DNA from 2 places in the Labrys sp. HAY1-8F genome. Region 1 is predicted to be linked to the other one. Evidence: riboswitches for the same ligand, from Rfam matches in the RefSeq annotation. Region 1 holds a riboswitch; the other holds the start of a gene.

Region 1 (11,265 bases):
GCGATCACGCACCTCCTCGAAGGTGAGCAGGCTCATCAATCCCGCTACCGGAAGTGCCAATTCGGCCAGGATGACGCCATCCTGGGCTACTGCGAAGCCGCCGCCGATCTCACCGAGATGGTTGACCGCCAGCGCCATGTCCGCGTCGTCGGCGCCGACGACGCAGATATTGTGCGAATCGTGCCCCACTGAAGAAGCGATCGCCCCCCGCTTCAGGCCGAAACCCTTGACGAAGCCACGCCCGATATTGCCATTGACGCCGTGCCGCTCGACCACGGCCACCTTCACCACATCCTGGTCGAGGTCGATGCCGCGATAACCATTCTGATAGGGCAGGCTCAGCCGCAGATGCTCGGTGATGATCTTGCCGGGCGCCACTCCCATCACCGGCCCCGTCGGTCCGCTCGCCGCCACACGGAAATCGGCGGCCGAGACGCGGGGTGCCCTGATAGAGCCGAGACCCACCGGCGCAATTCGGGTCCGCCCCTCGAACAGGCCGTCCTCTACCAGCCGGCCCGCACTGATCACCTGTCGTACAGCGCAATGATCGAGATCCTCGATGAGCACGATGTCGGCCCGCTTGCCCGGCGCGATCACGCCGCGATCCTTGAGCCCGAAGGCCATGGCCGCCGACAGGGTGGCGGTGCGATAGACCGCGAGCGGCTCGGCACCGAGGGCGATGGCGGTGCGAATCATGAAATCGAGATGGCCCTCTTCGGCAATGTCGAGAGGATTGCGGTCGTCGGTGCAGAAAGCGAGATAGGGCGAATTACGGATGGTGATCAGTTCCGCAAGAGCGTGCAGATCCTTGGAGACAGAGCCCTCGCGGATCAGTAGCGTCATGCCCTTGGCGAGCTTCTCCCGGCCCTCCCTAGCCGTCGTCGTCTCATGGTCGGTGCGGATGCGAGCGACGAGATAAGCGTTGAGATCGGTGCCTGACAGCAGCGGGGCGTGACCATCGATGTGGCCGTCCTGGAACGGCAGAAGCTTGGTGAGGCAAGCGGGATCGGCGTTGATCACCCCCGGAAAATTCATGAATTCGGCCAGGCCGATCACGCAAGGGTGGTTCATGAACGGCTCGAGGTCCGCGGCCTCGAGCCTTGCACCGGCGGTCTCCAGATGGGTCGAGGGCACGCAGCTCGAAAGCTGGACGCGCAGATCCAAGGCCGTATGGCCGGCGGCTTCCAGGAAGTAGCGGATGCCCTCGACACCGACAACATTGGAGATCTCGTGCGGGTCGCAGATGGCGGTGGTCACGCCATGGCGCAGCACGCAGCGATCGAACTCGGCTGGCGTGACCAGCGAGGATTCGACATGCAGATGCGTATCGATGAATCCGGGCACGGCCACGAGCCCCCGCCCATCGATCTCGCGCCGGCCGCGATAGCTGGCATAGGTCCCGACGATGCGGTCCCCGCCGATGGCGATGTCGGTCTCGGTCAGATCGCCGCTGACGAGGTCGAGCAGGCGCACATTCTTGATCACCAGGTCAGCCGGCTCGGTGCCTCGCCCCTGGGCGATCAATCGGGCGAGTTCACTGGCGTCCATCCGGGCGATTCCTTCTGCTTGCAAGCGATCAGCTTAGACCTCGGAGCGCGGACTTCCAGTCCGCTCTTGGAAACGTCGTGCTTTGGAAGAAAGGAAGAGCGGCTATCGCGCCATGCCCGCATGACGCTGAGAAGTCCGCGCTCCAGGCTTTGCCTCAGCCCACCACCCGTCCATCCGCCACCGTGATGACCTTATCGGCTCTGCCGTCGACGTCCTCGGGCGTATGCGTCGTCATCAGTACGGTCAGGTTCTTTTCCCGGCGCAGCGTGTCGATGAGATCGACCATGTCGGCGCGCATGGCGGGATCAAGCCCCGTCAACGGCTCGTCGAGCAGCAGCAGCGGGCGCGTGGTCAGCATGGCGCGTGCGAGCGCCACGCGCTGGCGCTGGCCGCCGGAGAGCTCGGAAGGCAGCCGCGCTTCCATGCCGCCCAGGCCGACATGATCGAGCATCGCCGAGATGGCCTGACGATTGGCCGCGGAGAGCCTCAGGGATGGCGACAAGGCCAGGCCGGCGTTGTGCAGGGCGGTGAGATTGGGCAGGAGATTATGGTCCTGGAAGACGATGGCCACGGGCCTGTCGGCCGGCTTCAGAGGCAGGAGATCGACACCATCGAAGCTCAATCGGCCGCTCTCCGGCTTCTCAAAACCGGCAATGGCGTGCAGCAAGGTGGACTTGCCGCCGCCGGATGGACCGACCATGGCCGCCAGCGCGCCCCGGGAAACGGTGAGGTCGTAGCGCCCGGTCCAGTCGTCGATGGTGATGGTGAGACTATCCACGACGAGCATGCCGGCCTCCAAACCGCCCAGCCACCAGAAACAGGACCAGCACCAGCCCGGCGAGCAGCGCGGCGATGCCATCGGCCTCGGCGACACGATAGGAACCGAGCTTGGCATAGAGCAAGGCCGGCAGCGTCACCAGAACTCTGCGAGCCGAACAGGGCCACGACACCGAGATCACCGAGCGACAGCGCCATGGCGAGGGCGAAGCCTGCCGTTGCGGAGGGTGCCAGCAACGGCCATTCGACCAGACGCAACCGGGTCCAGCCGGTCAGGCCGAGATTGTCGGCCAGCCGGCCGTAACGCTCCTGCGCCAGGGCCATGGGCGGATCGACGAGCCGGTGCACGAAGGGCAGCGCCATCATGGCGTTGACCAGCACGAGAGCCGGCATGGCCACGAAGTCGGTGACGCCTAAAGCCCGGGCGATCACGTAGAGGCCGGCGGCGAAGGCCAATGGCGGTGCGGCCAGCGTGAGCAGGGGAGCCGCCGCCATCAGCCTGGCAAGGCGCGGCCAGCCCTGCCCCATCAGGGCCAGGCGCGAGCGCGACAGCAGGAGGGCGGCTGCCAGCGACAGCGAGGCAGCCGCCAATGCGACCACCAGGCTGGTCGCCAGAGCCCGGGGCACCTGCGGGTCAATTCCTGCCAGCAGCGTGCGGCCGGCATGGAGGACGGCCAGCAAGGGAGGCAGCAGCAAAAGCAAAGCAAGGCCGATGACCACCGTATCCGCCAGCCGCAGCCAGCCTGCTTCCCGATCGGGCCGCTCCAATTTGCGCCCGAGGCTGGCGGCTTCGGGAGGACGCACCAGCAGGGGCGCCGCAAGCGTCACCAGCACTGCCATGGCAGCAATCTGCAGCAAGGCCAGCACGGCGGCCCTGGCGAAATCGGCATCGGAATGGATGGCCTGGTAGATCGCAACCTCGAAAGTGGCGCTGCCGGGGCCTCCTCCGAGCGTGAGGGGAATGGCGAAAGAGGTTGCGCAGGCGATGAAGATCAGGAGGGCCAGCGCCGGCAGGTCCCGCTGCAGCACTGGCCAGTCGATACGGCGAAAAATGGTTGAAGGCGGCAGGCCGAGCGAGGCCGCCAGCCGCCAATGCTCCCCCGGCACCGTCTCCAGTGCCGCGAGGAACACCCGGCTCGCGAAGGCTCCGTTGAAGAAGACATGCACCATCAGAATGCCGGTAAGCCCGTAGAGCGAGATGCCCGGCAGGCCGATGGCCCCCAGCACGGCGTTGACGACGCCGGCCCGGCCATAGATGCCGGCAAAGGCGAACACGGCCACGATCGAAGGCAGCGCGGCCGCGACGCCGAACAGAGCCAGCAGCAGGCGGTGCCCTGGGAATTGCCGCCGGGCCAGCGCCAGGGCAACCAACGCCCCGAACGACAACGACAGCAAGGTGGAGAGCAGCGCCTGATAGACGGTGAAGCCGGCAATCGAGACGAGATAGCCGACATTGCCCTGCCAGGCATCGCCGCCAGCCGCGAGGAAAAGGCTGGCGAGCGCTGCGAGCACAAGCGCGGCAAGGGCGCCAAGGAGAATCAGGCCGGGCATTCAGGATGGAGCGCGTTTACCCTCCCCCTCCAGGGGAGGGTGGAGGCTCGGCGTTTCGGAGCCACTGTCAGCTTCATTCGTCTCTCGTTCGTCACTTGGCCATGGCGGCCAGCCATTCGTCGATCCAGGCCTTGCGGTTCTCGGCGAGCTTGGCGGGATCGGCCATCAAAGCCTTGGCGGGAACGGCAACAGCCTTGAAGCTCTCCGGGAGTCCTGCGACCGGTGTCCTGGCCGGATACATCCAGTTGGTCTCGGGCAGCGCAGCCTGGGCCTCGTCCGAGAGCAGGAAGGTGAGGAATTGACGCCCGAGCTCCTGTTGCTTGGAACTCGCCACCACCCCGGCGACTTCGACCTGGGTCTGATGGCCTTCCGGGAACATCGCGGCCTTGTAGTTGGTCTTCTTCTCGGCGCCGATGTGATAGGCGGGCGAGGTCGAATAGGAGAGCACCATGTCGGCCTCCCCCTTCAGGAACAGGCCATAGGCTTCCGACCAGCCCGAGGTGACGGTGACGATGCGCGGCTTCAGCGACTTCCAGGCCTCGGGGGCCTTGTCGCCATAGACGGCCCTGACCCAGGCGAGCAGGCCGAGGCCCGGCGTGGAGGTGCGCGGATCCTCGATCACCAGCTTGGGGCCGTTCTTGTCGTCGACCAGTTCCTTCAGGCTGGTCGGCGGGGTCTTGAGCTTGTCGCTATCATAAACGAAGGCGAAATAGCCCCAGTCATAGGGAATGAAGGTCTTGTTGGTCCAAGGTTCGGGCAGAGAGAGCTTCTCGGCTGCCACGCCATGCGGCACGAAAAGACCGGACTTTTCCGCCTCTCCCATCAGATTGTCGTCGAGACCGACGACAACATCCGCCTTGGTCGAGGCGCCTTCAAGCTTGAGCTTAGCGAAGAGAGCGCCGCCGTCATCGGCGGTGACATAGGTCAGTTTGCAGTTGCACTTGGCCTCGAACGCGGTTTGCAGCGGCTTGCCGGGACCGTATTCGCTCGAAAAGCTCTCATAGGTGTAGACGGTGAGCACCGGCTTGTCCTCGGCCGAGGCCGTCGTGGCAACGGTGGCCAGTGCGAGAGCGGCGAGCAGTTTCCTCAGCATAGCGTCCTCCATGTCGAAAACGGTTCGATACGGACGACGGCGGTGAAGAAAATTGCGGTGAAGCTGAAAGCTTCGAAGCTCATCCCTCCGCCGGCACGACCCGGATCAGGTTCGATGGGTTAGACGAAGCTTGCGGCCACCGTCTTCTCAGCCCTTGCGGGCACCCCATGAGACGATTCCCGTGTTAGCGCTTTCCCGAGGCAAGGGAAAGCCCGTTTCGTGGCGGAGATCGCCCACGGCCGACAAGGCGCAAAACTGAGGAGGTTTATCCGCCTGCCATCAAGCGATGCCGAGCCGGGCCGCTGCGAAGGGCCGAAGGCGCGGATCCTCATAATCGGGAATCGCCAGTTCCACGCCCGCAGCCAGCAGTGCCTCCTCGCTCATGCTGGTAGCAAGACCGATCACGGCAAGGCCCGCTGCCTTGCCGGCCGTGATACCCGAGCGTGAATCCTCGAAGGCCAGGCTGGAAGCAGCCATTCCCTGCAGGCGTTCCAGACCAACGAGATAAGGATCCGGATGGGGCTTGGGATTAGTAACCTCGGCGCCGATCACCACGGTAGGGAAGCGCTCCACCAGGCCCAGATTGACGAGTTGATGCTCCGCATTGTCCCGCGGCGCATTGGTGACCACGCCGATCGGCACGCCGTTCTTTTCGAGCCAGTCGAGAAAATCCGTCAGCCCCTTTGCCGGCTTGAGCCCGACGAAGAGGCTGCGGAACATCGCCTCCTTGTCGTCGACGAGCTTGAGGGCGACATCCTCGTCCAGATCCTTCAGGAAGTTCCTGGCGAGCAGGCTGTTAGGCTGGCCCATGATCTCGGAGACATAGGTATCGAGGGAGAGCTCGATGCCGTGTGGCGCCACCATCTCGCGCCAGGCCTCGTAATGCAGGTGATCGGCATCGACCAGAGTGCCATCGAGATCGAAAAGGGCAACGGACTTCACGAAGCAAAACCTTCCAAAACAGGCGAGAGCTGAGGCTCTTCGCGGAACTGCACGGCATGGAGGGCGGCATAGCGCCCCCCTTTGGCGAGCAGCTCTTCATGGCTGCCCTCCTCGACCAACCGACCGCCGTCGATCACGCAGATCTTGTCCGCCTCCTGGACGGTCTGCAGCCTGTGGGCGATCACCACGACGGTACGGCCAGCGCAGAGATCGTCCAGAGCGTTCTGGACGGCCTGCTCGGACTGGGAGTCGAGCGCGGCGGTGGCTTCGTCCAGGAGGATGACCGAGGCATCGCGCAGAATGGCGCGCGCAATCGCGATGCGGGCGCGCTGGCCGCCGGAGAGCTGCAGGCCGCGCTCACCGACCTCGGTGTCGTATTCCCGGTCGAAATCCACGATGAAATCATGGGCATGGGCTGCTTTGGCGGCGGCCTCGATCGCCTCCTGCGACGCACCCGGCCGGCCGAAGGCGATGTTCTCCCGGATGGTTCCGGCGAACAGGAACACGTCCTGCCCGACATAGGCCATGGCGCTGCGCAGACTGGCGACGGAAACCGACGCGATATTCTGCTCATCGATGCGGATCGTCCCGGAGCCCGGTTCGTAGAAACGCAGGATCAGGTTGAGGACGGTCGACTTGCCGCTACCTGACGGCCCGACCAGGGCCGTGGTCTTGCCGACTTCCGCAATCAAGGAGAGATCCTGCAGGACCGGCTCGTCCGGCTTGTAGCCGAAATTCACACGGTCGAAGACGATGTGGCCACCCTTGTTGACGAAAGCCGGCTTGGCCTCCTCGATCGGCCCTTCTCGGGCCGGCTCATCGACGATATCGTAGAACATGCTGACGCCGGTGACGGCCGCGTTCAGATCGACATTCACACGGGCCAGGGCCTTGGACGGGGCATAGGCAGTGAGGAAGGCGAAAAGGAAGGAAATCAACTCGTCGACGGTAAGCTGGCCGGCGGTGATGCGCCAACCGCCATAGACGATCACGGCCGCAACGGCAAAGCCGGCCATGGTCTCCATGATCGGGCCGGTCCGGTTGCCAAGGCCGGCCATCTTGTTGGCAGCCGATTGCGCTTCGGCGACCCCGGCCGCCATGCGCTCGCGCATCGCCTCTTCCATGCCGAAGGACTTGACCACCCGGATGCCCTGCGAGGTCTCCTGGATGATGCCGGTGATGCGGGCAGTACTCTGATATTGCCGGGTCACCACGCGCTTGATGCGCTTGGTGATGTAGCGGATGCCGAGCACCGCCGGCGGCATCACCACAATGGCGGACAGGGCCAGCAAGGGATCGCGGATGATCATCACGGCGATCAGGGCCGCGACCTGAAGAACGTTGGAAACGGAGGTGACCAGCAAATTGGAGGCGATGCGCGAGCAATTGGCGATGAAGCTATTCGAGGTCACCATCTCGGTGGAATGGCGCGCGGTAAAATAGGCCATGTCCTGCTGGACGACATGGTTGAACAGCCGCTGCTGCACGCTGGCGATGATGGAATTGCCGATACGGGCGAGCACGGTGTCCTTGGTATAGGCGGCCGCACCGCGAACCAGGAAGACCGCAACCACCATCAAAGCAAAGCCGGCGATCTGCCCCATGCTCTGCTTGTCCCACATGGCGCGGATGACGGGGCCGATCAGCCACGCCACCAGACCGCCCATCGAGGCTTCGATGGCGCCGGCCGCGATCGCCAGGCCATAGGCGCGGGTATGCTTGCTCCCCTCGTCGGAGAACAGGCGCCGCAGCAAGGGTATGGCAGGCACTGAATTCTGGGCCTTGGTCGAAATGGTGGTCACTCCTAAGCGGATTTGCGACTCCTGGTGAACCCAATAAATCGCAAAACGCTCTGACAATTGCCGCGCTTCTATCACCGGCGTGAAATTAAGGCCAGATGGGGGCACTGGTACGGCGCCAGACAAGGTCGGTGATCAGGCAGCCGGAAAAAGGGCAAGAAGAGCCTGCGCCTCCGCCATGCCGTCGGGATCATTGACATTGGCAAAGGGGTCGAAGGGGTCCGCCGACCATACCACCTCAGCAAAATCGTGCCGCCGCAGAATGGTCTCGACCCGGCGCTGATCTTCCTCCACCAGGGCCTGCCGCAGAGCGGTACGCAGATGAACGGGCCAGAGCGCCGCGGTCGGGTGACGCCGGCCGGCGGAGACCGCGACGGCACCTCTCCCCATCTGCGTACCGGCACGCAATCTTGCCACCAGGTCTTCAGGCAGGAAGGGCGCGTCGCAGGGCACCGCGATCACCTCGGCAAAACCGGCCTGCGCCGCATGATCCAGACCGGCGAGCACGCCGGCCAACGGTCCCGGGAAATCCGGCACGCCGTCCGGCAGGATGGGGAGGCCCAGCGTTTCAAAGCGCCCGGCATCGCCATTGGCATTAAGAAAAAGCGCATCGACCTGAGGGCGCAGGCGCCCGGCGATGCGCTCGAGGATCGTTTGCCCGCCCAGAAAGGACAGTCCTTTGTCACCGCCGCCCATGCGCCGCGACAAGCCGCCGGCGAGGATCACCCCCATGACGGCGCCATCAGCTTTCTTGATGTCCTGGTTCAAAGTCACTGCCCCTGCGGTTTTCCAGGATCAAGGACACCGTCCTTGGCCGATAAAGCCGTCGTTTACAAGGATGCCGATCTGAAGATCGGCACACCATGCCTCGCCTGCCTCACCTGCGTAAAGCCATCGCCTACGTGTTCCACGTCCGCGCCATCCCCCGCAAGTCTGGGATGCGTCGCGACGACGCACAATGGTTGAATGGCGGCCTCGGGCTCGCTAAAGCGATAGATATGTCCGCTTTTCCGCCCTCGCCACCGGCCGCCGACCAAGCCTTGCACAGCAATCCGGCCTTGCGCAGCAACCCGGCCTCGCGCATCGACCTGCGCGGTCTCAAATGCCCGCTGCCCGTGCTGCGCGCGCAAAAGGAACTGGCACGCCTTGCTCCCGGCGACCGTCTCATCCTCGAATGCACCGATCCGATGGCGGCGATCGACCTGCCCAATCTCATGCGCGAGACCGGTGACATCTATGAAGGCCGCAGCGAGGAGCCCGGCTTCACCGCCCACCATATCCGCAAGGCGCCCACGCCATGATGCGGCTGATGGGCCTGTCGGGCTGGAGCGGCGCCGGCAAGACGACTTTGATCGCCGCCTTGATTCCGGCCTTGTGCCGGCGCGGCCTGACGGTGTCGACCATCAAGCATGCCCACCACGCCTTCGATGTCGACAAGCCGGGCAAGGATTCCTACATCCACCGCGACTCGGGGGCGCAGGAAGTGCTGGTCGCCTCGGCCCATCGCTTCGCCCTGATGCATGAGCTGCGCGGGGCGCCCGAACCCTCGCTCGGCGAACTGCTTAAGCGCCTGACGCCAGTCGACCTCGTCATCGTCGAGGGCTTCAAGCGCGATCCGCATCCCAAGATCGAGGTGCACCGCACCGCGACCGACAAGGACTACATCTATCCGGCCGACCCTTACATTCGCGCCATCGCCACCGACGGGCCCGGCCCCTTCCCGATGCAGCGCTTCGACCTCGACGACATCGAGGGGATCACCGATTGGGTCATCCGCGAGGCCGTTCCCATCGAACCTGGGGGCGTCTTCGCTCTCTGAGCAATCAGAGCGCCTCCATTCCCTCAGCCAGCCAAGGCAGATCACAGCCGGGAGTTCTCCATGTCGATGCGCCCTCTCCTCCTCGTCACCGGCGGAAGCCGCGGCATCGGGGCCGCGATCTCGCTCAAGGCCGCCGCAGCAGGCTACGACCTCATCATCAACTATCGCAGCGACCATGAAGCTGCCGAGGCCGTGGCGCGGGCCGCCCGTCATGCCGGCGCGCGGGTTCTCGTCCTCGCCGGCGACATGGCCAGGCAAGATGACATCGCGGCCTTGTTTGCTGCCGTCGACGATTTCGGCAGGTTGACCCACCTCGTCAACAATGCCGGCATTACCGGCAAATCCGGGAAGCTCGCCGAAACCGATCCATCCATCATCCGCGAAACCATCGATCTCAACGTCACCGGCGCCATCCTGGTGGCGCGCGAGGCTGCCAGGCGGCTTTCGACCCGGCTGGGCGGATTGGGTGGGGCCATCGTCAACATGTCATCCGCCGCAGCCACCTTGGGCTCGCCCGGCGAATATGTCTGGTATGCCGCGTCCAAGGCGGCGATCGACGGCTTGACCTATGGCCTTGCCCGCGAGCTCGCCAATGAGGGCGTGCGTGTCAACGCCATCCAGCCCGGCATGGTCGATACCGAGATCCATGCCCGCAGTACGGGCGACGCCGGACGTGTGGAACGCATCAGGCCAAGCATTCCCATGCAGCGCATCGGCTCAGCCGAGGAGATCGCCGACGCGACACTTTATCTGTTGTCCGAAGCCTCGAGCTACGTCACCGGCTCGATCCTGCGGGTATCGGGTGGTCGCTGAGGCATTGGCTGGAAACGACTAAAACGCTGCCTTTGTCATGCCCGGGCTTGATCCGGGCATCCCGCGCCTCCCGTCTTCAACGTCTGGAGGGGCCGTGGATTGCCGGATCAAGCCCGGCAATGACAAAGGTCGGGCCAATTCGATCCATTTATTGACGGACGAATCCCAAAGCAAATACCGGCCTCAATATTCGCGTTCGTAGTAGATGCCGCCCTTGGAACCGTCGGTGCCGGCCTGGCCGCGCAGTTTGAGGTTCTTGGTGACATCGAGATTGATGGTGGCGTCTGTCTGGCCGCCCACGCCCGAGGTCACGCCGAGATAGATCTTGTCGCCGATATAGGTGCCGGCCTGCACGGCCGCGTTGCCGCTCGAATCGGTGACCACGCCTAGATTGTCGAGCCCGGTCGACTTGCGGATCTTGTCGAGCAGGCCGGGGCCGGAAGGACCGCCAGCGAGCTGGGCCACGGCAGTGGCAAGCTGGGCGAGCTGGAGCGGCGACAGGTCCTGGATGCTGCGACCGAACAGGAACCGGGCCATCACCTCGTCCTGCGGCAACTGGGGCACCGAGGAGAGTATGATCTGCGGATCGGAGGCGCGTCCGGTCACGCGTACCGTCACGGTGATCGCGCTGTTGCGGGTGGACGCAGCGAAATCGATGTTGGGATCGAGATCGCCGACAAGGGTCACCTTGCCGCTGTCGAACACGATGTGCTGGCCGATGACGTCGAGCGAACCGCGCCGCATCTCCAGGAAGCCCACCGGCGCGATGTTGGCGACCGAGCCCTTCAGCGCCATCTGGCCGCCGAGTTCGGCATCAATGCCGCGACCGCGCACGAAGATGCGGGCCGGCGCGTCGATGGTGAGATCGAGCACCACATTGGGGCCGGAACTTGCCTTGCCCTTCTTGGGCTTGCCAGCCGCGG
Region 2 (11,265 bases), 1.5 Mb from region 1:
AAGCAGGACGCAGCCCGGCCTCGAGCTCGAGGATTTCGGCCTCCCCGAAGGCCGGATGCAGGCTGAAGGCCGCAGCGATCAGCTCCATGGTCGAGCGCAGAGTGGGCGGCCCGTCATGCTCGCTCTCGATCATGGTGGCGCCGATCATGAAGCGATGGTCGGCGCGCGGCACGATATAGAGCGGAAAGCGCGGATGCAGGAAACGCACGGGCCGGGACAGGCTGACGCCGGGCGCGTGGACGACGATGGCCTCGCCCCGGACACCGCGTAGATCGGGCAGCTCTGCACGTGCGGCAAAGCCCCGGCAGTCGATCACGGCGTCCGCATCGAGGGCATGCGGCCTGGCCTCGACCCCGAAGCGGATGGCGACGCCGAGGTCGGCGAGGCGCCCTGCCAGCACCTGCAGCGCCCGTCTCGGGTCGAGATGGGCTTCGCGCGGAAAGAACAGGCCTTGGTGGAAGCGGCCCGCAAGATCGGGCTCGAGCGTGGCAATGCCGGGCTCATCCATCGGGAGATGGGCCTGGGTGCGGCGGGCGAAACGGGCGATCTCGCTGCCGTCGCGGGCGGGCGCGACCACCAGCGTGCCGCGCTGAACGGTTTCCCGCACATGGCGCGGCCACCAGGCGAGAGCGAGTTCGCCGCGCCGCTCGACCTCGACCTCGGCACTTTCCCGCTCGCACCAGGGCGCCAGCATGCCGCCGGCCAGCCAGGAACAGGCCTGGGCACCCAGGACCTCGCTGCGCTCCAGGATCTCGACCTCGGCACCTCGCGCCGCGCATTCCATTGCCGTAACGAGGCCGGCAACGCCGGCCCCGACAATGGTGATGCGCCGTCGTCCGTCACTCGGCCGGGACATAGAGGGCCCCGCCCTGTTCGAGGAATTCGCGCGATTTTTCCGCCATGCCCTGCCGTGCGGCTTCTTCCATCGCCCGGACTTCTTCTCGCAGATCCTGCGTGATCTTCATCGAGCAGAATTTCGGCCCGCACATCGAGCAGAAATGGGCGACCTTGTGCACGTCCTTGGGCAAGGTCTCGTCGTGATAGGCGCGCGCGGTATCCGGATCGAGGGAGAGGTTGAACTGGTCCTCCCAGCGGAAGTCGAAGCGCGCCTGCGACAGGGCATCGTCGCGGACCTTGGCCGCCGGATGGCCCTTGGCGAGGTCGGCGGCATGGGCGGCGATGCGATAGGTGATTACGCCGGTCTTGACGTCGTCGCGGTTGGGCAGGCCGAGATGCTCCTTGGGCGTGACGTAGCAGAGCATCGCGGTGCCGAACCAGCCGATCATCGCCGCACCGATGCCGGAGGTGATGTGGTCATAGCCCGGCGCGATGTCGGTGGTCAGCGGCCCGAGGGTGTAGAAGGGAGCCTCGCCGCAGGCGGCGAGCTGCTTGTCCATGTTCTGCTTGATCTTGTGCATCGGCACATGGCCCGGCCCCTCGATCATCACCTGGCAGCCCCTGTCCCAGGCGATCTTGGTCAATTCGCCCAGCGTCTCCAGTTCGGCGAACTGGGCGGCGTCGTTGGCATCGGCAATCGAGCCCGGACGCAAGCCGTCGCCGAGCGAGAAGGAGACGTCATAGCGGCGCATGATGTCGCAGATGTCGCCGAAATGCTCGTAGAGGAAGCTTTCGCGATGACCGGCCAGGCACCAGCGCGCCATGATCGAGCCGCCGCGCGAGACGATACCGGTGACGCGGCTGGCGGTGAGCGGCACATGGGCGAGGCGAACGCCGGCATGGATGGTGAAATAGTCGACGCCCTGCTCGGCCTGCTCGATCAGCGTGTCCTTGAACACCTCCCAATCGAGCTTCAAGGGATCGCCGTCGACCTTCTCCAGCGCCTGGTAGATCGGCACCGTGCCGATCGGCACCGGCGAGTTGCGCAGGATCCAGGAGCGGATGTTGTGGATGTTGCGCCCGGTGGAGAGGTCCATAACGGTGTCGGCGCCCCAGCGCGTGGCCCAGACCAGCTTCTCCACCTCCTCGGCGGCACCCGAGGTGACGGCTGAGTTGCCGATATTGGCGTTGACCTTCACCAGGAAGTTGCGGCCGATCACCATCGGCTCGAGTTCGAGATGGTTGATGTTGGCGGGCAGGATGGCCCGTCCCAGGGCGATCTCGTCGCGCACGAATTCCGGCGTGACGAATTCAGGGATGGCCGCGCCGAAATCCTCGCCATCGGCCCGGCGCTCGGCCGCGCCGTCCAAGGCTTTCTCGCGGGCGAGGTTTTCACGGAAGGCGGCGTAGACCATCTCCTCGGTGACGATGCCGGCCTTGGCGAACTCATATTGGGTGACGCGCTGGCCGTCGGCGCCCCGGCGCAGCTTACGATCAGCCGGGCAGGGTGCCACGAGCCTGTCGGCGGAGACATTGCCATTGTCCTCAGGTCTAACGGTGCGGCCATCGATCGCGCCGAAGCCGCGGCCGGCAATCCAGCTTTCGCGCAGGGTTGGCAGGCCCTGCTGCAGGTCGATGCTAGCGTTGTCCTCAGTATAGGGGCCGGAGGGATCATAGACGCGGATCGGGGCGAGCGAAGCATCGCTCAGCGCGATCTCACGAAAGGGCACCCGCATCTGGGGATGCGAAGCGGGGGCCGCATAGACCTTGCGGGAGCCGGCGATGGGGCCCGTGGTCACGCTTTGCGGCGCGGCAATCTTGGTCTTGGGATTTTGGATGTTCATGGATCTCCTCCTCGTTGCGAGTCATGGAGATCCGGGGCGACGATTGTCTGGGCAGAACCGGCATCCCAGCCGATTCCGGGACCTGGAGCCAATTCCTAGCGCCAAAGCCCTGTTCCCGTCCCTTCGCCGGCATGACCCGGATCAGGTTCGAAGGGTTCGGCTCTAGGCCATCTCAGCCCCGCTTGCGCAGGACACCCCTCGGAACGATTCCAAGGTTAGACCCGGAATCGCCGGGCGTCCAGAGGGAAGGATTGTCGCATTATTTTGGAAGAAGGAGCGTTGCCACCCCTCATCCACCTGCCGACCCCTTCTCCCGCAAGGGGCGGATGAGGGGCCGCTCTGCCCTATTTGGACTTCGGACCTCAACACCTTGAAAGAGCCGGGTCCGAACACCCGCCCCTCCAAAGGACGACCTCACCCCCGCCAGGCAGCGGCGATCATGTCCGAGGCCTTCTCGGCGATCATCACCACGGGCGCATGGGTATTGCCGGAGACGATCGTCGGCATGATCGAGGCATCGGCGATGCGCAGGCCGGACATGCCGCGCAGGCGCAGCTCGGGGTCGACCACGGCCGCCGCGTCGGTGCCCATCCGCGCCGTTCCGACCGGGTGGAAGATGGTGGTGGCGATGTCGCCGGCGGCCTTGGCGAGATCGTCGGCCGACTGGATCGCCGGCCCCGGCTTCAGCTCCTCCGGCCGGAAGGCCTGCATGCGCCGGGTCGCCATCAGGCGGCGGGCCGCGCGGATCGAATCGGCCGCGACCGCACGGTCGCCTTCCGTGGAAAGGTAGTTCGGCGCGATTTCCGGATGAGTCTGGGCATCCGGCGAGACGATGCGGACATGGCCGCGTGCCTCCGGCCTGAGATTGCAGACCGAGACGGTTATGGCCGGAAAGGGATGGAGCGGGGACCCGAAGGCGTCGAGCGACAGAGGCTGGACATGGAACTCGATATTGGCGCTGCCAAAACGCGCATCCGACTTCATGAAGATGCCGAGCTGGCTCGGTGCCATCGCCATCGGCCCGGAGCGCTTGAGGACATAGGTGAGGGCGATCTCAGCCTTGCCCAGCAACGAGGCCTGCCATTCGTTCAGGGTACGTGCGCCGCTGATCCTGAACACGGTGCGGATCTGCAGATGGTCCTGCAGGTTCTCGCCGACGCCGGGCGCATCCAGCACGAGGGGGATGCCGTGCCTGGCCAGCAGCCCCGCCGGACCAACGCCAGAAAGCTGCAGGAGCTGCGGCGTGCCGATGGCGCCGGCCGCCAGCACCAGCTCGCGCTTGACGCGGACGCAGGCGGGCTTGCCATCCAGCCTCAGTTCGAGGCCATCGGCGCGTCCGTCGACGAAACGGATGCGCTCGGCCATCGCCCCGGTGAGAATGGTGAGGTTCTTGCGGTGCCTGACGGGATTGATGAAGGCCCGCACGGCATTGAAGCGAAAGCCGGCCTTCTGGTTGACCTCGAAATAGGCCGAGCCGGTGTTGTCGCCGGCATTGAAGTCGTCGATCTGGGGCACGCCGAGTTCCTCGGCCGCCTCGCGCACCGAGTCCAGGATCGGCCAGGACAGGCGCTGGCGCTCGACGCGCAGCTCGCCCTCCGAACCATGAAAGGGCGCGCTTCCGGCATGGTGGTTCTCCGAGCGTCGGAACAGCGGCAGTACGTCGTCCCAGCCCCAGCCGGCATTGCCGAGCTGCTGCCAATGGTCATAGTCGGCGGCCTGGCCGCGCATATAGATCATGCCGTTGATGGAGGAGCAGCCCCCCATCACCCGGCCGCGCGGATAAGCGAGCGAGCGCCCGTTCAGGCCTGGCTCGTCCACGGTCCTGTAGCCCCAGTCGGTGCGGGGATTGCCCATGCAATAGAGATAGCCGACTGGGATGTGGATCCAGTGATAGCGATCCGAGCCGCCGGCTTCGAGCAGCAATACCCTGGCCTTGGGATCGGTGCTGAGCCGGTTGGCCAGCACGCAGCCGCCGGAGCCGGCACCGACGACGACATAGTCGTAGGCGCCAAGATCTGTGCATTCACGCTCGATGCGTTCGCTCATGCGCCCTCGCGATAGCGTTTCCAGTGTTCGGGCATGGTCTCGGCGAGGCTGCAATAGAGGCGGTAGCGTGCCTCCACGAGCGCCCGGTCCGAGATGCGGGGCTGGTACTGCGCGGCCTGGCGCACCATGGCGGCGATGCCGTCGTCGAGCGTCGGGAAGGCCCTGGCTGCGACGCCCGCCGCGATGGCCGCGCCAAGCGCACCGGTTTCCTGGCATTCGGCTACCGTGACCGGCAGGTCGAGAATATCAGCGAACATCTGGCACCAGACCGGGCTGCGCGAGCCCCCGCCGGACAGCGAGGCACGGGTGATATCGGCGCCGGCGCTGCGCAGGCGCTCGATATGGCGGCGATGTTCGAACACCACGCCCTCATAGAGCGCGTGGAGCATTTCCGCTTTGCCGTGCCAGCCGGCGAGGCCGATGAAGGCGCCGCGTGCGTCGGGATGCGTGGAAGCGCCGAACAGGAAGGGCAGGAACAGCGGCAGTTCCGCATGGGGCGTGACCGAGGCGACCAGCGCGTTGCAGGCTTCGAACTCGGTGGGACCATGTCCGCCGCCGAACTCGCGCACGAACCATTCGAGATTGACGGCCGAGGTAGCGCTGGATTCGACGGCGACATAGCGGTTGGGGCGCCAGGTCGAGGCGTGGAACACCCGCTGGTCTATCAGCGGCGTCTCGCGTACCACCTGGTTGATGCCCCAGGTGCCGGCCACGATCGCCGCCTCGCCGGGCGTGTTGATGCCGGCGCCGATCATCGAGGCGATGATGTCGAAGAAGCCGGCGGCAACCGGCGTACCCTCGGCGAGCCCGGTGGTGGCGGCGGCGCCGGCGGTCACGCCGCCTGCCGAAGCTTCGGACTCGACGAGATCGGGCAGCAGTCCTGCTGCATCGCCGAGGCCGTAGGCCGCCAGCAAGGCGTCGTCATAGCGCCGCTCGGGGAGGCGCAGCAGGCCGGCGCCGCTCATGTCCGAAAAATCGGAGACGCGCCTGCCGGTAAGCATCAGCGTCATCGCGTCCTTGCACAGGAAGGCGGTACCGGCCCTGGCGTAGAGATCGGGCCGGTTCTGCTTCAGCCATATCAGGAGCGTCGCCGTCTGGGCCGGCCATGGCCGCTGCAGGCAGAGCGGATAGAGGGCGTCGGCAGCCGGCGAAGTGCGCAGTTCGGCGGCGAGGTCGGCGGCCCGGTTGTCGATCGACTGGATGCCGATGAGAGGCTGGTCGTTCTGGTCGATGAGATAGAGGCCGTTGCCGTGACCGGCGGTGCCGATGCCGATGACGTCCTTGCCCTCGACGCCGGCCTGCTCGAGGCAGCGCCGGATCACCGTGGCGGCATTGGCCCAGAGTTCGGCGATGTCGCGCTCGACATGGCCGGGATGGGGCTGTCGCGATTGGCCGTCGAGCGCCGCCCGCGCCAAGACCCGTCCTTCGAGGTCGAACAGGACGGCCTTGACCACGGTGTTGCCGGCGTCGATGCCGAGGAGATGGCGCGTCACGCTGCGGCCTCGTAGATGGCCCAGGCCTGCGTATCGTCGGCGCCCTGATGGATCATCGCCATCAGGGCCTTGACCACGCGGGCGGGGTTGTCGTGCTGGTAGATGTTGCGGCCATAGACCATGCCATGCGCGCCCTGGCGCATCAAAGCGTGGGAGTTGGCGAAGACCTGGCGCAGATCCGCCTTGCCGCCGCCGCGCACCAGCACGGGGCAGCGGGCGGCCTCGACCACGCGATGGAAATCGCCGGAATCGCTGGTGGGATCGGCCTTGACGATGTCGGCGCCGAGCTCGCGGGCGAGGCGCACCAGCGTCACGATCTTTTCGGCGTCACCGTCGACGAGATAGCCGCCGCGCTCGCTGGCCGGCTGCATGACCAGCGGCTCGATCATCAGCGGCATGCCGTATTTCTCGCAATCCTGGGCGACGCGCGAAATATTTTCGATGCATTGGCGGAACAGGTCGGGTTCGTCCGGCAGCATGAAGAGATTGACCACCACACAGGCCGCATCCATGCGGAGCGCCGGGGCAATCGGGTCCTGCGCGTTTTGCAGGAGGGCCCACATCTCGCGATGGCGCTGGCGGTTGTAGGGATTGCCCATGTCGATGCGCATCACCAGGGCAGGCTTGTGCTTGCCCGGGATCTCCTGCAGCAGGTCGGCCTGGCCGTAATTCATCTGGATGGCATCGGGGCCGGCATCGGCCAGCATGCGCACGACCTTGCCCATATCCTCCAGCCCGTCGAGGAAGGAGGGCTCGTTGCAGACGCCATGGTCGATGGCGACGTCAAGACATTTGCCGGCGCCGAACAGGCGGTTCATCCGGACTTTCTTGGTGAGGTACATGGGTCTTCCCTGTGGCTTTTCTTACCCTCCCCTGGAGGGGGAGGGGCGGCCCATAGGGGCCGGGGTGGGGTGGGAATAGGCAGGGGTTTGGCGTGGAGAACGGAACTTCCTCGTCAAGAAATCACCCCACCCCGACTCTTCGCGTCGACCCTCCCCCTCCAGGGGAGGGTAAAAAGGGGCCGAAAGTGAAGAATTGCGGGCCGCGAGCGTCGCCGCCGCGAGGCCGTGAAAGTGATCGAGATGGGTGAGCAGCCGGTCGATCTCGACTTGGGTATGCGCCTGGCTCCAGCCCAGAGAGGAAGCCGCCAGCGCGGCGAGTTCGTGGATCGCATCGAGCGACAGCTCGCCGCTGAAGGCGATGGTCATGCGCCGGAGAACAAGATCGGCCAGAGTGGCGACCTGGCCAGTGGCGAGGATCCAGCGGATCTCGTCACGGCTGTAGCTTGGTAGACCGGCGAGGGGGGCATCGTCGGCGCCGGGCGTGAAATCGAGCATGCGCGTGCCGTAGCGTTCGAACAAGGCGGCGCAGCGCGCCTGCGAAGCTCCCGTCGAGATGGCCGCCTGGTGCAGCCAGTCCCGGCGTCCGGCTTCGCCTTGGGGAAAGCCCTTGCCGCCGCCGATCGCCATGGCCTCGCTCGACAGCATACGGGTCGCCTCGAGGCGGGCCAGCACCGTGTCCGCGGCCTGGGCACCGAAAGCGCGGAAGGTCGTCCATTTGCCGCCGACGAGGTTGAGGATGGGAACCGGCCCCGGAGGCGTCGACCATTCACAGCTGTGGTCACGCGAGATCTCGGCGTTCACATTCGCATCGGCGCGCGGCAGGGGGCGAACCCCGGCGAAGCGGAACAGGATATCGGCTTCCGACAGGGGGATGGCCGGAAAGACCTCGCGGATCGACTCCAGGATATAGGCGGTTTCACCAGCCTCGCAGCGCACGCCGTCGGGCGTGTCGACGCGAATGTCGGTCGATCCGGCGAGGATATGGCCGAAATGGGCGAACAGGATGCACACGCGCCCTTCGCGATTGGCGAAATAGACCATGCGCTCGCCGATGGCGTTCAACAGGGCTGGGTTGTCGAGGACGAGATGGGAGCCCTTGGTGCCGCCGATCAGTGTGCTCTGCCGGCCCGACAGCAGGGTGTTGGTATGGTCGATCCAGGCTCCGCTGGCATTGACGATCACCGCGGCGGCAAGGGTGATGCGCTCGCCGGTCAGGCTGTCGGTGAGTTCAGCGACAGTGCCATCCAGGCTGGAGAGACCGAGATGGTTGAGTGCGAGCGCTTGGGGCGAGGCCGCCTCCGCATCGGCGATCAGTTCGAGACCGAGCTGCTCCGGCCGGCTGATCTTGGCGTCATGATAAAGGGCGGCATAGCTGATGTCGGGATGGAAGGCGGGCCAGTTCAGGCGGGTGGCGCGGCGGCCGAAGAAGCGGCTCTTCGGCAATTGGCGCTCGCGGCTGGCATAGAAATCGTAGAGGGCGAGCCCCAGCCGCACGATCAGGGCACCGCGTGGCCCCGGCTTCGGCCGCCCGCCAAAAAAGCGGCGGATCGCCGAGGCGGTGCCGGAAAAGCGGTTGGCCAGCGGGACCAGGGTCGGCAGGGCGCTGACGTAATGGGGGGCGTTGCGCAGGAGGCGGTTGCGCTCCAGCAGGGACTCCTTCACCAGGCCGAACTCCCCATTCTCCAGATAGCGCAGTCCGCCATGGATCATGCGGGAGGGCGCCGCGCTGGCCCCGCTCATGAAGTCGCCGCGCTCGACGAGCACGACATCGATCCCCTGCAGAGCAAGCTCGCGAAAGGTGCTGATGCCGTTGATGCCGCCGCCGACGACAAGGACCGCCGTGTGGCCCTTTGCGCGCAGCCTGTCGAGCCGTTCCGCCCGGATGAGCGTCATGCCACCAACTCCACCCTGTCAGGCCGTGACGGCAGCAAGATGCGCCGCGATGGCGCGGTCGATGGCGGCGAGGTCATCGGCCGACAGAGCGAGCCGTCCGGCGGCGGCATTCTCGCTGGCCTGCTGCTCGTCGCGCGCCCCGCACAGGGCATAGGTGATGCCCGGCTGGGCGATGGTCCAGGCGATCACGAGCTGGGCGATCGTCGCGCCATGGGCTGAGGCGATCGGGGTCACCTCTGTGGCGAAATCGGCGACGCGGGCCCGGTTGTCGCGCGAGAAACGCGGATTGTCCTTGCGCAGGTCGTCGCCGTCGAAATCGCGCTCCGGCCCGATCTTGCCGGTAAGCAGTCCCAGCGCCAGCGACGAATAGCTGAGCGTGGAGACGCCGTTGGCCGCGGTAACCGGCAGGAGGCTGGTCTCGATCTCGCGGTCGAGCATGGAGTAGCGTTCCTGAATGGCGTCGACGGGGCCTGCGGCGAGATAGGCCTTCAGGTCGTCGGCGGTGACGTTGCTGACGCCGATGGCCCGGATCTTGCCGGCCCGCTTCAGTTCGAGCAGCGTGTCCATGGTCTCGGCCACCGGGGTGGTCGGGTCCTGCCAGTGGGTGATGTAGAGGTCGATATAGTCGGTCTGCAGGCGCGCCAGGCTCTGCTCGATCTCGTGCAGGATGCCGTCGCGGCCGAGATAGCGATGCACCTTGTGGCTCATCTCGTCGAAGAAGTGATTGCCCTTGCCGTGATGCCAGTTGAGCCCGCATTTGGTGGCGATCACGACCTCGTGGCGGCGGCCCTTGACGGCCTGCCCCACCAGCGCCTCGGCGCGGCCGAGGCCGTAGGCCGGGGCGGTGTCGATCAGCGTAACGCCCTTGTCGATGGAGGCGCGGATCGCGGCGATCGAGGCCTCGTCATCATGGCCGCCCCACATCCAGCCGCCCATGGCCCAGGTGCCGAGCGCGATGGCGCTGGCTGCGATGTCGGAGTGGCCCAGTTTGCGCAAGGGAAACGGAGGGGTCATGTCGGCCTCTTGAGAATGTCGAGAACGTGGGTGCCGGTCGCCTCGTCGGTGGCGAGGATGTCGAGATAGCCGCCGCGCAGGATACCGGCGATCGGCTCGGCCTTGTGCGCGCCGGTGGCGATGCCGATGGTCATCGGGATGGCCCTGAGTTCCTCGGGGCTGAGCGCGACGACGCGTTCGTTGAGGGGGTAGTCGCAGGGGCGGCCGTCGGCATCGATGAGATGGGCGATCAGCTCCCCGGCCGCCCGGCTTTGCCTGAGGCCGTCGAGCCCACCGGCGTCCGGGGCGTGGAGGCTGAAATAGGTCGAACTTTCCGACAGCACCGAGCCGATGCCGACCAGGGCGATGCGGGCGCCGCGCGCCCGGTCCAGCACTTCGCCGACCGATTGCAGCGACATCAGCACGTCCCGCTCGGCGCGCGAGGCCGCGAAGATCGGCGCATGGATCTGGAAGGCGCGTCCCTGCAGCTTGGAGGCGAGCTGGGCGGCGAGGTGGTTGACGTCGACGAAATGCTTGCCCTGCACACCGCCGGTCGCCGGCACCACGGTGACGTCATAGGCGCGGGTGGGCGCCAGGGCCTGGATGACGGCACTGACGCCGACGCCGCCGGAGACGCAGATGGTGTCGCCGTCCCGGAGCACGGTGAGGATATGGTCGGCGACCGAACGCCCGGCAGCCTGGAGGTTGACGCCCTCCTGGTCGGAGGCGGAGGGCACCACGATCGCTTCGGTGAGGCCGCTCGCCTCAGCCAGGGCCTGTTCGAGCTCGAACAAGTCCTGGCGCGGCGACTTCACCTCGATCCGGACATAGCCGCGCTCGTGCCCCTCCTTGACGAGGCGATTGACCATCGGATGGGACAGGCCGGTGCGCTTGGCGATCTCCGCCTGCGAAAGGCCTTCGATGTAATGCATGACCAATACCCGATGGATGCGGCGGAGCCGCTGGTCGCCTTCGTTCTCTTTTGCCACGATGCTTGTCCTATGCCTTACGAGTCAGGGCCTGCTTGCGCTTATGTAGCAGGTGATCGAAGGCGACGGCGGCAAACAGGATCAGGCCACGGATGGTGTCCTGCCAGTAGGGCGAGACGTCGAGCAGGATCAGCGAGCTCGACACCACCGATAGAAGGGCCATGCCAAGGATGGCGCCGAGGATGGTGCCCGAGCCCCCATTGAGGCTGGCCCCGCCGATCACGGCGGCAGCGATGATGTTGAGCTCCATGCCGACGCCGAAGGTCGGCGTCGCCGCCCCGAAGCGGGCCATGTAGATGACGCCGGCCACTCCCGCGAGCGTCGAGCA

The links. A riboswitch is a leader RNA that binds a small molecule or an ion and turns the genes downstream of it on or off. The one in region 1 is predicted to bind thiamine pyrophosphate.
Region 2: linked by a shared signal. The riboswitch ahead of thiC (phosphomethylpyrimidine synthase ThiC) and the one ahead of thiB (thiamine ABC transporter substrate binding subunit) in region 1 are both predicted to bind thiamine pyrophosphate.

The regions. Positions count from the first base shown of each region.
Region 1 is NZ_JBPGWZ010000002.1:1,210,570-1,221,834, forward strand. Features, by position in the region: gene ade (adenine deaminase) at 1-1,548, opposite strand, end outside; gene ACR9ZN_RS14685 (thiamine ABC transporter ATP-binding protein) at 1,703-2,248, opposite strand; gene ACR9ZN_RS14690 (ABC transporter permease family protein) at 2,167-3,876, opposite strand; gene thiB (thiamine ABC transporter substrate binding subunit) at 3,968-4,969, opposite strand; TPP riboswitch at 5,035-5,147, opposite strand; gene ACR9ZN_RS14700 (HAD family hydrolase) at 5,249-5,911, opposite strand; gene ACR9ZN_RS14705 (ABC transporter ATP-binding protein) at 5,908-7,713, opposite strand; gene mobA (molybdenum cofactor guanylyltransferase MobA) at 7,846-8,478, opposite strand; gene ACR9ZN_RS14715 (sulfurtransferase TusA family protein) at 8,709-9,011, shown strand; gene mobB (molybdopterin-guanine dinucleotide biosynthesis protein B) at 9,011-9,529, shown strand; gene ACR9ZN_RS14725 (SDR family oxidoreductase) at 9,590-10,342, shown strand; gene ACR9ZN_RS14730 (translocation/assembly module TamB domain-containing protein) at 10,526-11,265, opposite strand, start outside.
Region 2 is NZ_JBPGWZ010000002.1:2,715,546-2,726,810, reverse strand. Features, by position in the region: gene thiO (glycine oxidase ThiO) at 1-856, opposite strand, end outside; gene thiC (phosphomethylpyrimidine synthase ThiC) at 840-2,681, opposite strand; TPP riboswitch at 2,783-2,890, opposite strand; gene ACR9ZN_RS21710 (GMC family oxidoreductase) at 3,096-4,727, opposite strand; gene ACR9ZN_RS21705 (FGGY-family carbohydrate kinase) at 4,724-6,220, opposite strand; gene ACR9ZN_RS21700 (class I fructose-bisphosphate aldolase) at 6,217-7,062, opposite strand; gene ACR9ZN_RS21695 (glycerol-3-phosphate dehydrogenase/oxidase) at 7,084-8,955, opposite strand; gene ACR9ZN_RS21690 (aldo/keto reductase) at 8,974-9,969, opposite strand; gene ACR9ZN_RS21685 (sugar-binding transcriptional regulator) at 9,966-10,937, opposite strand; gene ACR9ZN_RS21680 (ABC transporter permease) at 10,948-11,265, opposite strand, start outside.